DNA from 3 places in the Pseudomonas sp. R1-7 genome. Region 3 is predicted to be linked to each of the others. Evidence: riboswitches for the same ligand, from Rfam matches in the RefSeq annotation. Region 3 holds a riboswitch; each other region holds the start of a gene.
What was found. A riboswitch is a leader RNA that binds a small molecule or an ion and turns the genes downstream of it on or off. The one in region 3 is predicted to bind cobalamin.

Region 1 (3,271 bases), 1.3 Mb from region 3:
TGATGCCCTGGTCCCAGGCCTTGTCGATGATCCGCAGCGAATCCTCGGTGCTGGTCTGTTCGCCGAACATCATGGTGCCCAGGGTCAACGTCGAGACTTGCAACCCGGAATGGCCTAGCGTGCGGTAGCTCATGACAAGATCCTTTTATCCATGGGGAAAGGCCCAATCAAATACCAGAACCGCCGCGTGGATCCAACCGTTTTCTCAAGCATTCCCAAATCAAATGCGGGAGCGAGCCTGCTCGCAAAGAGGCCAGCAATGCCGACCCGCCCTTTGTGAATTTGACCAATAATACCCAAGGCCTTTTGTGCGGCGGACCGGCGTCACGGTTGACGTCAGCTGGCAGCATGCTGTGCATCGGAACTGGAGAACAAAAATGAAAATAATCATCGCCCCCGACTCGTTCAAGGACAGTCTCAGCGCCCAGGGCGTGGCGGACGCCATCGCGCAAGGGTTGGCCCAGGTCTGGCCGGACGCGCAATTGATCAAATGCCCTATGGCCGATGGTGGGGAGGGAACGGTGGAGGCGGTGCTGGCGGCTTGCAACGGCCAGTGGCGTGAAAACCGGGTCCGTGGCCCGCTGGGCGCCGCTGTCGAAGCCCGCTGGGGCTGGTTGCCCGACAGCCGTACCGCAATCATCGAGATGGCCGAGGCCAGCGGTCTGCAGTTGGTACCACCCGGGCAGCGCGACGCCTGTTCCAGCAGCACGTTTGGAACCGGCGAACTGATCCGCGCCGCCCTGGATGAAGGCGTCAGCCGGGTCATCCTGGCGATTGGCGGCAGCGCCACCAACGACGGCGGGGCAGGGGCGATGCAGGCTTTGGGCGTGGCATTGCTGGATGACCAGGGCCAGGCGCTGCCGCCCGGTGGGCTGGCGTTGGGCAAACTGGCACGTATCGACCTGGGCGACCTGGATCCGCGTCTGGCCGGCGTGCGTTTCGAAATCGCCGCGGATGTCGACAACCCGCTCTGCGGTCCCCATGGCGCTTCAGCCGTGTTCGGCCCGCAGAAGGGCGCCTCCGCCGAGCAGGTGCAGCAACTGGACCGGGCGCTGGCGCACTTTGCCGGACACTGTGCCCAAGTGCTCGACCGTGATGTTCGCGACGAACCCGGCAGCGGTGCCGCCGGTGGCCTGGGCTTTGCCGCCAAAGCCTTCCTCAAGGCGCAGTTTCGGACTGGCGTGGAAGTCGTTGCGCAATTGACCGGATTGGCCGATGCCATCGACGGTGCCGACCTGGTGGTCACCGGCGAAGGCCGTTTCGACGCCCAGACCCTGCGTGGCAAGACGCCTTTTGGTGTCGCCCGCATCGCCAAGCTCCGCGGCGTGCCGGTGGTGGTCATCGCCGGTACGCTGGGGGAGGGCTACGAAGCGCTTTATGAACACGGTATCGATGCCGCGTTTGCCTTGGCGAACGGGCCGATGACGCTGCAAGAAGCGTGCACCGATGCGCCGCGCCTGCTGGCCGAGCGGGCCCGGGACATCGCCCGGCTCTGGCGAGTGGCGGCCTGCTGAATGTGCCCGCGAGGCGGTCGCCAGGATCCGTCAGCCACTGCAGATTGCCTTCGGACATTGACCCGCCCGCACACCCTGCGTAGCCTTGCGCCTTCGAGGTTCTTCGGCACGCGCCGAAGCTAGGGTCTGTATGAAATGTGTTCGCGCGAAGGCCAGACAAGGCGAAACGGGGCGAGGAAGCGGAGTGTACTGGCGTACATGAGCATTCCGAGCCCCGTTTCAACGCAGTATGGGTGAGTGCGGATACATTTCATACAGAGCCTGAAGGGAACGCGGTCCAAGCCGCGGCTGCCCCCGCAACTGTGAACGGTGCTGTTTCTGCAAGGCCACTGTGCATGCCCTGTTACAACGGGCGCACGGGAAGGCGCAGCAAATTGCCAGCCAGGCTATGAATAGAAGCCTGTCTGGCCCGCCGTCAGCCAGGAGACCTGCCTCGACAACAGATTCTCACTACAACCGGGCGGGGTGATCCGGTGGCGAAATCTTCCGCGCACGCCCGTGCCTGCGGTTGTCGTCCCGTTTGCCCGCCACCTTGCCAAAGGGCATCCGATGAAAACACTGGCCAAACTCCCCGTCACCATCGTCACCGGTTTCCTCGGCTCGGGTAAGACCACCTTGCTGCGGCACATGCTCGACAACGCCCAAGGCCGGCGCATCGCGGTCATCGTCAATGAGTTCGGCGAGCTGGGCATCGACGGCGAGATCCTCAAGCAGTGCTCCATCGGTTGCACCGAAGAAGAAGCCAACGGCCGAGTATATGAGCTGGCCAACGGTTGCCTGTGCTGCACCGTGCAGGAAGAGTTCTTCCCGGTAATGCGCGAATTGGTGGCCCGTCGCGGCGACCTCGACCATATCCTCATCGAAACCTCCGGCCTGGCCTTGCCCAAGCCGCTGGTCCAGGCCTTCCAGTGGCCGGAAATCCGCAGTGCCTGCACGGTCGATGCGGTGATCACCGTGGTCGACAGCCCGGCCGTCGCCGCCGGCACCTTCGCCGCGTTCCCGGACAAGGTCGATGCCCAGCGCAAGCTGGACCCGAACCTGGACCATGAATCGCCCTTGCACGAGCTGTTCGCCGATCAACTGGCGAGCGCCGACCTGGTGATCCTCAACAAAGCCGACCTGATCAATCCCGAAGACCTCGCAAAAGTCCGCCTGGAAGTCGCCGAAGAACTGCCGCCAGCGGTCAAGGTCATCGAAGCCAGCAGCGGTCGCCTGCCGCTGGACGTGTTGATCGGTCTGGGCGCCGGTTCCGAAGAACACATCGACAGCCGCCACAGCCATCACGACCACCACCATGACGGCGATGATGACGACCACGACCATGACGCCTTCGATTCGATTTCCATCGAACTGCCCCAGGCCGACGAAAGCCTGCTGCTGGACGCATTGACGCAACTGGTGGTCCAGCACGACGTGCTGCGGGTCAAGGGCTTCGCGGCCATCCCGAACAAGCCGATGCGCTTGTTGATCCAGGGCGTGGGCACGCGTTTCGACAAACACTTCGACCGCCAGTGGGGCGCCGACGAAGCACGGGTGACGCGGCTGGTGCTGATCGGCCAGGCGCTGGATGCCGGGCTGCTCGAAGCGCAGTTGCGCGCCGCCCTCAGCGTTTAAGCCATGCACCTGCTCAGGACCCAGCCCGGCGGTTTCGTGTCGGATGACAACATTGCCGACCTCGGGCAAACCCCCGCCGAGCTGGTGATCCTGTGCAGCGGCGATTCCAGCCTGGCGCTGTTGGCCGAAGCGGCGCGGCAGTT
Region 2 (3,271 bases), 2.0 Mb from region 3:
CGCCGTCCACAATGCACCGCTGCGAGGCTCCCATGCCAGGCCGTTGGGGTTGCGCAGGCCTGAGGCGAAGATGCGGTGACTGCCGGTAGCCCGATCCACCTCCCATATGGCCGCGCGACCTTCTTCCGCTTCCATGCCATTCTCCGCGACGTTGCTGTTCGAGCCGGTGGTGACGTACAGCTTGCTGCCGTCGCGGCTGGCGATCACGTTCTTGGTCCAGTGGTGGTTGAGCGTGCCGCCGGGTAAATCGACGACCTTGGTGGGTTGTGCCTTGATCTGCGTGTCACCCTCTTTGTAAGGGAAACGGATCAACCGGTCCGTGTCGGCCACATACAGGTCAGTGCCCACCAGCGTCATGCCGAACGGTGAATTGAGGTTCTCCAGGAAAATCGTCCGGGTCTCGGCGACGCCGTCGTGATTGGCGTCGCGCAGCAGGGTGATGCGATTCGGACTGGGGACGCCAGCGCCGGCACGGTCCATGACTTTTTTCATCACCCAGCCACGGATGCCCTGGGTATCGTCGGGCTTGGGCGGAGCGTTGGTCTCGGCTACCAGCACATCGCCGTTGGGGAGCACGTAGAGCCAGCGTGGATGATCCAGGCCTTCGGCAAAGGCCACCACCTGCAGGCCTGGCGCCGGTGTTGGCTTGGCGCCATCCGGCCAGCCGACGGCTTCGGCGATATTCACCGTAGGCATCAGGGTCTTGTTCGGCTCGGGCAGTTTCGGTGACGGGCCGATGCCGTCGGAAACCTGCAAGGTCGACGACTCGCCGCAAGCGACAAGCCCTGTGGCAAGGGCGGCGATCAACAGGTGGTTTGGTTTGAGCATGCGGGCTTCCCTATGAGTGCATGTGGTTACTCATAGAGAAGCGTAGACGTGGGATGGTTCAACGGTGGGAGGCGGCTAAGCCAAGCGAAGTCTGGCCGCCAGGTCCAGCTGATCAGCCGTGAGCCTGCTTGAACAGCACCGCGATCCCAGGGTGATAGTGGCCGGCCTCGTTGCGCAATTTGCGGTAGGCATAAGGGAAATACCAGGCCACGGCGCAGGTGTTTTCCTTCTGCAGGTCGTCGATCATGTCCTGCAACTCTTCTGGCGTGGCGCTTTGCTGGGCTTTTTGCGGGGCGACGAACAGGCAACCCAATTTCAGGTCGCTGGCGTAGCTGATGCGCTTGGCGTCGCTGGTGGCTTCCAGCAAAGGTTGGGTCAGGTTCAGGTTGTTGACCTTCGGCCAGCGTTGCGTTGCCTGGATGAAGGCGCGCTCATCGCTGCTGGCGATCAACAGGTCGGCACTGACGTTGCGTTCGCCTTCTTCATTCTGTTTGCGGGTCGCTGCGTCCTGGAGCGTCACCATCTCCGCCATCCAGGCGGCGGCCGCCAGCAATCCGAGATTGGCTTTTTCATTGTGCCAATAGGGCGTGTCGTTATCGCCGCGCACGGCGTTGTATCGGTCGATACAATCAAACCAGCGTTCCAGCACTGGGCGCAGGAATTCCAGCTTCGGATTGCTGATGATCATGCCTTGCATGTGTTTTGCCCTCTTGTTCTTGTGATATCGGGTCGTAATGTCTCTTTGATATCACTTGCGCCAGCTTCACACAAGATTGACGTCAGTTTATTGATCCCGGCCAATATCCCTCGTGGTGCCCATCGCGGCTTTAATTGACGCTCCACCCCCAACCCTCTAACCTTCGCGGCTTGTTTCAGGTGCTCTATGGCAATGGCCGATAGGGTGAAACAGGGAAGCCGGTGCGTACATGCAAACCCGGCGCTGCCCCCGCAACGGTAAATGAGTCAACGCTGCGCTTGTGGCCACACAGGCCCCCGCCACTGTGTCGAATGACATGGGAAGGCGCGCAGCCAGGCATCACGCCGCTCATGAGCCCGGAGACCGGCCTGATTCATCCAACGGCATCACGGTGGGCGATGCCAGGCACCTTGCCGTCCTTTTTCTGCCCGCCCGCCGTTATCCAGTCCCAACGGAGAGCTCCCCATGACCGATACGCCCGATCGCGACGAACGCCACCTGGCGCGCATGCTGCGCAAGAAAGCCGTGATTGACGAGCGTATCGCCAATTCACCGAACGAGTGCGGCCTGCTGCTGGTGCTGACCGGCAATGGCAAGGGCAAGAGCAGTTCGGCGTTCGGCATGTTGGCCCGGGCGATGGGCCATGGCATGCAATGTGGCGTGGTGCAATTCATCAAGGGCCGCAACAGCACCGGTGAAGAGCTGTTTTTCCGCCGCTTCCCGGAACAGGTGCGCTTTCACGTCATGGGGGAAGGCTTTACCTGGGAAACCCAGGACCGCCAGCGCGACATCGCCGCCGCCGAAGCTGCGTGGGCCGTGTCGCGCGAGTTGCTCAGCGATCCGTCGATCGGCCTGGTGGTGCTCGACGAACTGAACATTGCCCTCAAGCACGGCTACCTCGACCTCGATCAAGTCTTGAGCGATCTGCAAGGCCGTCCGCCCATGCAACATGTAGTCGTGACCGGGCGTGGCGCCAAGCCCGAGATGATCGAGCTGGCCGATACCGTGACCGAAATGGGCATGATCAAGCACGCGTTCCAGGCCGGTATCAAGGCGCAGAAAGGCGTCGAACTGTGAGCCATGCGTCGACTGCCAGCCGCCACTGTCCGGCGGTATTGATTGCCGCCCCGGCCTCGGGCCAGGGTAAGACCACCGTCACCGCGGCCCTCGCACGGTTGCACCGCAACCAGGGACGCAAGGTGCGCGTGTTCAAGTGTGGTCCCGATTTTCTCGACCCGATGATCCTTGAGCGAGCCAGCGGCGCGCCGGTCTATCAGTTGGACATGTGGATGGTCGGCGAACAGGAAAGTCGTCGGCTGTTGTGGGAAGCCGCTGCGGAAGCAGACCTGATTTTGATTGAAGGCGTGATGGGCCTGTTCGACGGCACGCCGTCCAGCGCCGACCTGGCCCGGCATTTCGGCGTGCCGGTGCTGGCGGTCATCGACGGCACGGCCATGGCCCAGACATTCGGCGCCCTGGCCCTGGGCTTGGCGCGGTATCAACCGGACTTGCCCTTCGCCGGGGTCTTGGCCAACCGGGTCGGCACCTTGCGCCATGCGCAGTTGCTCGAAGGCAGCCTGACCGAGGGCTTGCGCTGGTATGGCGCGCTCTCGCGGGAAACCGGTATCGAACTGCCGAGCCGCCATCTGGGCCTGGTGCAGGCCAGCGAACTGAATGACCTGGACGCTCGCCTCGATGCCGCCGCCGAGGCCCTGGCGGGCAGTTGTGAAGTGGCCTTGCCGCCTT
Region 3 (3,271 bases):
CACCGCTATCGGACAATCCGCGCCATAGTGCGGCAGCAGCTCATCAACGATTTTTTCCAGATGATTAACTCCCAAGTGGATCGCCATGGTAGCCCCGTGTTGCGCCAGGCTGGCCAGCGCTTCTCCCGTGGGCATGGCGGTCTTGTCCGCGTAACGGGTCAGGATCACGCTCTGGGACACGTCGGGCAACGTCAGCTCGGCGCCCAGCAGGGCGGCGCAGGCTGAAGTGGCGGTCACGCCTGGGATGATTTCGAAAGGAATGCCCAGTTCGCGCAGGCAACGGATCTGCTCGCCGATCGCCCCGTAAAGGCTTGGGTCGCCGGAATGCACCCGGGCTACGTCCTGGCCCTTGAGGTGGGCAGCCTTGATCACATCAACAATCTGTTCCAGGTGCAGCTCGGCGCTGTTGACCACCTGTTCGGCACGGTGGCCCTCCAGCACGGCGGCAGGCACCAGGGAGCCGGCATAGATGATCACCGCGCAACTGCGAATCAGCCGCTGGCCCTTGACGGTGATCAGTTCGGGGTCGCCGGGGCCGGCGCCGATGAAGAAGACGGTCATGACCGGTTTCCTGTTGAAAGTGGGGTTGCATGAGCGGCGCTCATGATTGCGGCGGCAATTATCGGGCGTTACGAAATCGCCGCCAATGCCAGTGTGGCTTGCGCAGCTTTCTGACGGGTAATCAGCAATGTGGCCGGGGAAGTGCCCAATCGGTCAGCCAGCGCCAGGGCCGCGCTTTCGGCGACGCCGTGGCAGCCCGTACGCTCAAAGGCAATCTCGGATAGATGGCTGAGTCGTGTTTTATAGCCAGCCAGTTCCTCGGCATTGAAACACTTCAGCGGTAACGACAATTGGCCGGCCAGCTCCAATAGCCCCGGTTCGTCACGCTTGAGATCGATGCTGGCCAACGCCTGGACTTGATCAAGCGACATGCCATGGGCTTGCAAAGTCTGGTCAAGCAATGCCCGCAACGCACTGGCCGGGCAACCGCGCTGGCAGCCGAGGCCGACCACCAGGATCGGCTTGCCGTTCATGCGTCGTGGTGGGCCTGGGTGCCACGGCGAAACAGCCAGGCGCTGATCAGGCCCAAGGCCAACCAGAACGCAACGTTGGTCAATTGCGAGGCAAGCTTGAATTCGCTTTCCAGTGCCTCGGGCGCCAGCATCGAATGCACTTCGGGCTGGGGCGCGCCGATCACATGAGGCGTCACCAGGATGGCGAGGCCCAGTACCTTCAACAGCCAATGCCGGCCGAACGCAATCAGCGCGATGCCCACCGCCGTGGACGCTGCCGTGCCGATCCACCACATCTGCCGCTGGGCCAGATCCGCCGCCGCCGTGCCGGGCAGTTCCGGTGGCAAGCCGAGGGTCGGCGCCAGGACGAAGGTGGCGTAGCCGGCCAGGCCCCAGAGCAAACCTTGCGACGTGCGCGTCGGCGCACGCAAGGTGTACAAGCCCGCCAGCATCAGCGCGAAACCCACCGCGACGACCAGGTTGCCGCCTGTGGTGGAGAGAACGCGCTGCCAGCCGTCTTCCGGTTCCCAGGCTTCGGCGTCATGGGTGTGTCCAGCCCCAGCGGCGTGTTCATGGACCTCGGTGGCCGGCGCGTTCTCGAAGGTTTCCGCCTGGAGAATCAGCGGCGATACCCAAAAACTTTGTAGAAGAGTCAGCAGCAGGGCGGCCAGTAGCCCGCTGAAACCAGCGGTTTGCGCAATACGCTTGATCATGTCGTTGGGTCTCAGTGGCACGGGAACGCGGCGCTGTGCCGTGTGTCGTGGGCCGCGTTGTGCACCGCTTCGATGTGGGAGAAACCGGCGAAATAGACCAGGCCCGTGCCGAGGAACGACGCGAGGACCGCCGCACCCAGGCGCTGGCTCAAGGTGACGGTGCTACTGGTGGTGGCGGTGCTGCTGATGGTCGACATGGCGCTTCCCTCTGGTGTCAGCGGGCGGATCGAGCGCAATGAAAACCCGGGCGAAGGCTCGCCGGGATTCGAACAGCGCCCGCCCACCGCGGGTTTGTTGAAAATGAGTCATGGGCCGGTCTCCGGGCTCACGAGGGGCAGGGCCTGAGCCGTGCCTGCAAACGTCACCTTCCCATGCGCATGCACAGTGGATTCGACGCTTCGCTCGTTTACCGTTGCGGGGGCAGCACCGGACTGACGTGGGCTTGAAGTAAAGCACACGATTCACCGGTTTCCCGTTTCACCCTGTGAAGGGCACCCAAACAGGCGCACAGGAGACCATGGGCGAGGGCGAGGCGTCAATGTGCAAGGCAGCCCAAACGGTGGCGTGCTTCGGGATTTGAGATAGGGTTGAGGCTGAACACCGCGCTCACAAGGAGATGACATGCGCTTCTCAGCCTTGACCCAACGCATCACAGGTGACGGCGCCGCCGCTTGGGCAATTCACGACCGGGCGCTGGCCATGCGGGAGCAGGGCAGGGACGTGCTGTTGCTCTCGGTGGGCGATCCGGATTTCGACACGCCGCCCGCGATCGTCGAGGCCGCTGTCGCCAGCTTGCGGGCCGGCGATACTCACTACTCGGATACGCGAGGCCTGCACTCGTTGCGCGCGAGCATCGCCCGGCGCCATCAACAGCGCTGCGGCCAACCGGTGGGCGCCGAGCACGTCACGGTGCTGCCCGGTGCCCAATGCGCGGTCTATGCCGTCGCGCAATGCCTGCTCGACCCCGGCGATGAAGTGATCGTCGCCGAGCCGATGTATGTCACCTATGAAGCGGTGTTCGGCGCCTGCGGGGCGAAGGTGGTGCCGGTGGCGGTGACGCCGGAAAACGGCTTCCGCGTCCAGCCGAACGACGTCGCTCGGCTGATCACTGCGCGCACCCGCGCCATGCTCCTTAACAGCCCGAACAATCCGTCTGGTGCCAGCCTGCCGATGTCCACCTGGCAAGCCTTGGCGCGGCTGTGCATCGACCATGACCTGTGGCTGATCAGTGACGAGGTCTACAGCGACTTGCTCTACGAAGGTGAACACATCAGCCCTGCCGGACTGCCGGGCATGGCCGAGCGCACCGTGACCATCAACAGTCTGTCCAAATCCCACGCCATGACCGGTTGGCGCGTCGGCTGGGCCATCGGTCCCGAACCGCTGGCCCAGCACCTGGCGAACCTGTCGCTGTGCATGCTGTTTGGTTTGCCGGACTTCGTCCAGCGTGCGGCCCAGGTTGCGCTGGACCAGGATCTGCCTGAAGTGGCGCGGATGCGTGAGGAATATCGCCAGCGCCGAGACCTGGTGTGCGCGGCGCTTGCT

Region 1: linked by a shared signal. The riboswitch ahead of cobW (cobalamin biosynthesis protein CobW) and the one ahead of J3P79_RS16360 (CbtB domain-containing protein) in region 3 are both predicted to bind cobalamin.
Region 2: linked by a shared signal. The riboswitch ahead of cobO (cob(I)yrinic acid a,c-diamide adenosyltransferase) and the one ahead of J3P79_RS16360 (CbtB domain-containing protein) in region 3 are both predicted to bind cobalamin.

What each region holds. Positions count from the first base shown of each region.
Region 1 is NZ_CP071661.1:2,356,156-2,359,426, forward strand. Features, by position in the region: gene J3P79_RS10710 (aldo/keto reductase) at 1-133, opposite strand, end outside; gene J3P79_RS10715 (glycerate kinase) at 378-1,514, shown strand; cobalamin riboswitch at 1,729-1,964, shown strand; gene cobW (cobalamin biosynthesis protein CobW) at 2,064-3,128, shown strand; gene cobN (cobaltochelatase subunit CobN) at 3,132-3,271, shown strand, end outside.
Region 2 is NZ_CP071661.1:1,629,433-1,632,703, forward strand. Features, by position in the region: gene J3P79_RS07225 (PQQ-dependent sugar dehydrogenase) at 1-828, opposite strand, end outside; gene J3P79_RS07230 (hypothetical protein) at 941-1,525, opposite strand; cobalamin riboswitch at 1,686-1,911, shown strand; gene cobO (cob(I)yrinic acid a,c-diamide adenosyltransferase) at 1,991-2,602, shown strand; gene J3P79_RS07240 (cobyrinate a,c-diamide synthase) at 2,599-3,271, shown strand, end outside.
Region 3 is NZ_CP071661.1:3,676,162-3,679,432, reverse strand. Features, by position in the region: gene cobM (precorrin-4 C(11)-methyltransferase) at 1-561, opposite strand, end outside; gene J3P79_RS16370 (cobalamin biosynthesis protein) at 630-1,034, opposite strand; gene J3P79_RS16365 (CbtA family protein) at 1,031-1,726, opposite strand; gene J3P79_RS16360 (CbtB domain-containing protein) at 1,738-1,923, opposite strand; cobalamin riboswitch at 2,020-2,240, opposite strand; gene J3P79_RS16355 (pyridoxal phosphate-dependent aminotransferase) at 2,348-3,271, shown strand, end outside.